Alloalcanivorax dieselolei B5: one gene and its partner. The protein of the gene in region 2 interacts with the protein of the main gene of each other region in a pairwise test. Links are inferred from orthologs where the notes say so. Each region holds a gene or a part of one and is shown on either strand. Other genes may lie near its edges. The genes, in order: B5T_RS01290 and paaC.

Evidence for each region.
Region 1: the proteins of paaC (region 2) and B5T_RS01290 interact in binary tests that used the Escherichia coli proteins (3 or more experiments, as listed by UniProt). The link is inferred for Alloalcanivorax dieselolei B5 from one-to-one orthologs.

Annotation. Positions count from the first base shown.
Region 1 is NC_018691.1:273,428-276,743, reverse strand. Bases 214-3,213 are described here. They hold B5T_RS01290 (response regulator), read right to left. Parts: upstream 2,071-3,213; coding sequence 1,357-2,070; downstream 214-1,356. Other genes in these bases: B5T_RS01285 (ATP-binding protein), read right to left, coding at 2,067-3,213; B5T_RS01295 (NHL repeat protein), read left to right, coding at 214-1,265. Outside these bases: more of B5T_RS01295, read left to right, coding at 1-213; more of B5T_RS01285, read right to left, coding at 3,214-3,316. UniProt on the Escherichia coli protein: Member of the two-component regulatory system DpiA/DpiB, which is essential for expression of citrate-specific fermentation genes and genes involved in plasmid inheritance.
Region 2 is NC_018691.1:873,106-876,143, reverse strand. What follows is about bases 214-2,935. They hold paaC (1,2-phenylacetyl-CoA epoxidase subunit PaaC), read right to left. Parts: upstream 2,099-2,935; coding sequence 1,328-2,098; downstream 214-1,327. Other genes in these bases: paaA (1,2-phenylacetyl-CoA epoxidase subunit PaaA), read right to left, coding at 2,417-2,935; paaB (1,2-phenylacetyl-CoA epoxidase subunit PaaB), read right to left, coding at 2,110-2,391; paaD (1,2-phenylacetyl-CoA epoxidase subunit PaaD), read right to left, coding at 802-1,341; paaE (1,2-phenylacetyl-CoA epoxidase subunit PaaE), read right to left, coding at 214-784. Outside these bases: more of paaE, read right to left, coding at 1-213; more of paaA, read right to left, coding at 2,936-3,038. UniProt on the Escherichia coli protein: Component of 1,2-phenylacetyl-CoA epoxidase multicomponent enzyme system which catalyzes the reduction of phenylacetyl-CoA (PA-CoA) to form 1,2-epoxyphenylacetyl-CoA. The subunit C may be essential for structural integrity of the alpha subunit.

The DNA of each region.
Region 1 (3,316 bases), 600 kb from region 2 along the record:
ACGGCAAAACGCTGACCCTGACGCCCGGCGACGGCACCTGGCCGCGCGGTTCCGGGGTTGATCTGAGCATCGACGCCAAGGACCGGGCCGGCAATGCCCTGCCCACCGTAACGGCGGCCTGGCTGGTCAAATTGGAATTCAATACGTTCCAGCCCGCCGCCACTGTTATCGGCCAGGCAGACTTCACCGGCACCGGCCCCAACAAGGGGACGGGGGCGGAGACGGACTACGACAAACCAGCGGCCGACTCCCTGGCCACCCCGTATGGCAATCCGGCGGTAAGCTCTTCCGGCACGCTGTTCATCAGTGACACCGACAATTACCGGGTGCTGGGCTACCACACCTTTCCCACTGTCAACACCGCCGCCGCCGATTTCGTGCTGGGCCAGCCGGATTTCACCAGCAACGAGCCGGGTGGGCTGCCCCGCCCGGAAGGGGTTTCGATAGCGGGCGGCAAGATGGCGGTGGCGGACAGCGACGGCAACCGGGTCCTGATTTACAACACGGTCCCCACCAGCGGCGGGGCCGAACCCGATGTCGTCGTGGGGCAAACCAGTCTGGATTCCGAAGACACCGCTTGCGATGCCACCCACTTGCGCTATCCCGAAGCCGCCGTGCTCACCCCGGACGGCAAACTGGTGGTGGCCGACTCCTCCCACAATCGAGTGCTGATCTGGAACGCCCTGCCCACCACCCACGGCCAGCCCGCGGATCTGGTACTGGGTCAGCCCGACTTTACCCGTTGCGCCCCAGATGAGGGCAGCCAGGACGGCAGCGTCGTCCATTCCGCCCGTGCGCTCGATTTCCCCACCGGCCTCTGGACGGACGGCCATCGTCTCGCACTGGCGGACAACGATAATAACCGGGTGCTGATCTGGAATACCTTCCCCACCAGCCACTTCCAACCTGCTGATATCGTGCTGGGCCAGGCGGATTTCACCTCGGTCACCGGGTCCGCGGAAAATCTGGACACCCCCTACGGCATCGATTCCAACGGCGAGCAACTGGCGGTCACCGACAGCCGCAATCATCGCGTACTGATCTGGAACAGCTTCCCCACCAATAACTTCCAGCAAGCCGATATCGTGCTGGGCCAGAGCGATCTCACTCACAATCAATCAAACGACGACGACCAGAACGGTGAGGATGACGGCGCCGCCTCGGCACGGGTGCTGAACTTTCCCACGGGCGTCTACTTTTACCGGGACAAGCTGATGGTTCCCGAGGCCGGAAACCATCGCGTGCTGATATTCCAGTCGCTATAGGCTATTCGCTGGCAAGCCAGCTTCCCACCGCGGTTTCATAACCCCTTTGTGGGAAGCTGCTTTAGCAGCGAAGCCTGTGGCGATGGGACGACTATCCATCCTGACGGGACAGAGGCCGGTAACGGCGCTCCGGGCGACCGATGCTGCCATAGGTCTGATCGGCTTCCAGTTCGTGGCGCTGAAGCAGGTATTCCAGGTAACGGCGGGCGGTGGAACGGCTGACGCCGGCACGTTTGCCCACCTCCTGGGCATTGAGGAAGTCCCGGGGAACCTTGGCCAGCACCGCCCGCACCCGGGACAAGGTAAGCGCATCGATCCCCTTGGGCAGGCGCGCCTGCCCGCCCTTCGCCGGGGCCGCCGGTTCGCCCTCCGCGTCTCGGGAAAACAGTGCATCGGCCATGGACTGAGTGACCGCCGGCGACTGGCGCAAGCGCCGCTGGCGTTGCATGAAGGTGTTCAAGGCCCGGTCCAGCCGCTGCAGCAGCACCGGTTTCACCAGGAAGTCAAAAGCCCCCAGCTGCAAGGCCCGTTCCAGGGAGGCCACTTCGGAAGCGGCGGTCACCATCATTACTTCACAGCCGTGGCCGGCGGCGCGCAACTCCGCCAGCAGGTCCAGGCCGCTGCCATCGGGCAGATAGACGTCGAGCAGCAGCAGATCGGGCTGATAACGCTCCAGCAAGGCGCGCCCGCCGGCCAGATCGCCGACCACCGCGGTGACCCGGAACTGATCGTCCCGTTGCAGGTATTCCGCCAGCAAACGGGCCACCTCGCTTTCATCCTCGACGATCACCACTGAATAGGTCATGACCGGTTGTCCTCGTCCGTTGGCCGGCGGGGCAGATACACCGTGAACCGGGCGCCGCCAAGATCGGCCTGGGCCACTTCCAGGGTACCCTGCAGGGCACTCACGTAGGTCTTCACCAGATACAAGCCGACACCGTGTTGACGCCCGCTCTTGGAAGAATAGTCCGGCCGGAACAGCGCCTCCAGCCGCTCTCGGTGCAACCCTTCTCCACTGTCTTCCACATCGAAGATCAGATGGTCACCAAGATCGTCGAACGTCACCCGAACCCGCGCCGGCTGGCGTGACCCGACGCGCGCCGCCTCGATGGCGTTGTCGATCAGGTTGCCCAGAATCGACACCAGCCGCTCCAGCAGGGCCTTGGGGGCCGCCGCGTCGAGCACGCTCTCTTCCGCCACCTCGAAGGCAACGCCCTGTTCCTTGGCCTTGTGGTATTTACCCAGCAGCAATCCCGCCAGCAGCGGCTCCCCGGTGCTGTCCAGCAGCCGGTTGACCATGGCCTGATGCCCCTGACTTTCCAGACCGATCAACTCCACCGCCTTGTCGTAGGCGCCCATCTGGATCAACGCGCCCAGGGTATTGAGCTTGTTGGAATAGTCATGGGTCTGCACCCGCAGCAGTTCGGCGAACGCTTCCACCTGGGCCAGTTGCCGGCTGACGTGGGCCACCTCGTCCTGAGGACGAAAACTCAGAAACACGCCACGCACCGTGCCACCCACCCGCAACGGCCGCCGAAACAGCACCAACTCCTGGCCAGCGGCGTACAGCTCCACGCCATCCAGCACCTGCTCCACATCCCGCAACAGAAAACCGGCCTGATCGGGAAACAGATCCCGCAAGTGCAATGCGCTTTCCTGCGACGTGGTCACCCCCAGCAATTCCCGCGCCCGGCGATTGCTGCGCTGCACCCAGCCGTCCAGATCCAGAGCAACAATGCCCGAGCGCACCGTATCCAGCATGGCGCTCTGCTCGGCGAATACCCGGGCGATTTCATGGGGCTGCCAGCCGAACAAAGCGGCGCGCACACGACGGGCGATCCAGAGCGAAGACAAAATCCCGACCAGGAACACCGCCAGCACCACCGGCAGCCACTGCAGATAGCGGCCGGCGACGATGGACTCCACCGAACGGTTGAGAAAGCCCACCGACACCAGACCGATGACATTACCGCCGGCGTCCAGCACCGGGGCCTTGCCGCGTACGGAAAAACCCAGGGAGCCCTGAGCTTCGGAAATAATGGCGTTCCCGG
Region 2 (3,038 bases):
CGGAAACCTCCTCCGGACGCCGATGCGGACGTTGCGTCTGCCCTTCCACGCCGAACAATTCGAAATGCACCCGGCTTTTTTCCAAACCATTGGCGACAAGGCGGTCACGCACAGTTTCGGTCATGGATTGCGGGCCGCAGAGAAAGGCAGCGTGCAGGTTCGGGGTGTCAAGCCAGCGGGAGAAGATGGCGTCGCACTTATCCGCGTCGAGACGGCCGTTGTAGAGGTCCACGTCCTGTTGCTCGCGGCTGAACAGATAGATGATGTTCAGGCGCCCGAGCCAGGCGTTTTTCAGGTCGCTGAGCGCTTCCCGGAACAGGGTCGAGTTACTGGAGCGATTGCCATAAAGCAGCGTGAAGCGGCTTTTCGGTTCAGTTTCCAGGGTGGATTTGATGATCGACAGAATCGGCGTGATGCCGCTGCCGGCGGCCACCGCCAGGTACTCGGCTTCCCGCGCCGGGTCCAGATCGATGTAGAAGTGACCACTGGGCGGCATGACTTCCAGAGTGTCGCCTTCCTTGAGCTCGCCGTTGGCAAAGCCGGAGAAACGGCCGCCGGGTACTTTTTTCACCGCCACACGCAGGTCTCTGTCGTTGACGCCGGTGCAGATCGAGTAAGAACGACGCACTTCCTCGCCGTCCATATGGGTACGGACGATCAGATGCTGGCCCTGGGTGAAATGGAAAGCACCGGCCAGTTCCGGCGGAACATCGAAGGCGATGGACACCGCCTCCCGGGTTTCCGGTCGCACTTCGCGGATTTTTAATGAATGAAATTGGTTCATGTCAGGCGCTCTTCTTTTTAAAGGCACTTGAAGTAGTCGAACGGTTCCAGGCAATCGCGGCAACGATAAAGCGCCTTGCACGCGGTGGAGCCGAATTCGCTGAGTTGTTCGGTGTGGGTGCCGCCGCAATGCGGACAGGCCGCCGGCCCCGGGTCCCGCAGCGTATCCCGGCCCTGCCCTTTCGGCGGAGGCGCGATGCCATAGGCCTTGAGCGCCGCACGGCCCTGGTCAGTAATCCAGTCCGTGGTCCAGGCCGGCGCCAGCACTCGCTCGATGCGCGGCTTGTGAAAACCAAAGTGCTCCAGCGCGTCTCTGACATCGCGCTCGATCACCTCGGTGGCCGGGCAGCCGGAGTAGGTGGGCGAGACTTGCACGTGCAAGTGGCCTTCTTGCCACGCCACCGCGCGAATCATGCCGAGATCGACGACGCTGACCACCGGCACCTCCGGGTCCATCACTTCGGCCAGGCAGTCCCATGCGCGCGCGAGATCCGCTTCACCCAGAGGCGTTCCGGTGAAGGTGGCCCACTCACGATAGATCAGTTCACCAGGTTGCATCGGGGTACGCTCGTTGCAGGTACTGCATCTCGGCCAGCAAAAAGCCAAGGTGCTCGGTGTGCTTGCCGTTCTTGCCATCCATGTAGAAATGGCGCGCCGGTTCCGGCTGCTCCAGGCCGGCTTCGCTGAATACCCGAGCCACCTCAGTGCGCCAAGCATCGCCCACGTTGCCGGCGCCGATGCCCGCTTCAGCGAGCTGGTCTTCAAGGACGTCGGTGTCGGTGAGTTCGTAGGTGAAGCGCCAAAGGTTTTGCACCGCATCAGTGAGACGGCGATGGCTTTCCTCGGTGCCCTGCCCCAGGCGCAGCATCCATTCGGTGGAGCGGCGGCGGTGGTAGGTGGCTTCCTTGAGGGCCTTGGCGGCGACGGCGGCGATGCGCTCGTCACTGGATTCGGTGAGTCGGGTGAGCACCTGGTGGTGCCAAACGTCGAACAGGAATTGCTTGGCGGTGGTGACGGCGTAATCACCGCGCGGTTGCTCCGCGATCAGCAGATTGCGGTATTCCCGTTCATTGCGGCGGAAGGCCAGATGATCGGCATCGCGACCGTCGTCGAGCAGTTCGGCGGCGTAGTCATACCAGTTGCGCGCCTGACCGAGCAGGTCCAGGCCCACATTCATCATCGCCACTTCTTCTTCCAGCGCCGGGGCGTTGCCGCACCATTCGCACAGGCGCTGGGCCAATACCATGTTGGTGTCGGCCAGGCGCAGCAGGTATTCGGCCAGCGCGTTCCGGGTGTCTGAGAAAGCCTTTGTCATGGTCGCGCTCCTCACATCTGATCCACTTCCGGGGGCAGCTTGTAGAAGCTGGCGTGGCGGTAGACCTTGTCGTCGGCCGGGTCGAAGAAGGGCTCTTTCTCGTCGCCGGCGCTGGCGGTGATCTGCTCGGCGGGTACCACCCAGAGGCTCACGCCTTCACTTCGGCGGGTGTACAGCTCACGAGCATTTTCCAACGCCATTTGGGCGTCAGCGGCGTGCACGCTGCCTACGTGTTTGTGATTGAGGCCGTGCTTGCTGCGCACGAAAACTTCGTAGAGGGTCCAGTCAGCCATGTTCGTCTCGATGGGTTGATTCAGTTCAGGCGGCGCTTTTCGCTTTCTGTTTCTGCTTCCGGGCATAAGCCACGGCGGCGTCGCGCACCCACTGGCCTTCGTCGATGGCGCTTTTGCGCTGTTGAATGCGCTCGACACCGCATGGGCTGTGGCCCTTGAGTACGTCGAAGAATTCCTGCCACTGGATTTCGCCGAAGTCGTAGTGGCCGGTTTCCTCGTTCCATTTCAGATCCGGGTCCGGCGCGGTGCAGCCGAGGAATTCCAGTTGTGGCACGGTCTGGTCAAGGAAGCGCTGACGCAGTTCGTCATTGCCGTGGCGTTTGATTTTCCAGGCCATGGATTGGGCGGAGTTCGGCGAGTTGGCGTCGGAGGGACCGAACATCATCAGCGACGGCCACCAGAAACGGTTGATGGCGTCCTGGACCATGGCTTTCTGCTCGTCGGTGCCCTCGCGCATCATGGTCAGCAGGATTTCGTAGCCCTGGCGCTGGTGGAAACTCTCTTCCTTGCACACGCGGATCATGGCGCGGGCATAGGGTCCGTAGGAGCAACGTTGCAGCGGCACCTGGTTGACGATGGCGGCGCCGTCCACCAGCCAGCCGATGGCGCCCATGTCAGCCCAGGTCAGCGTCGGATAGGTGAAGATG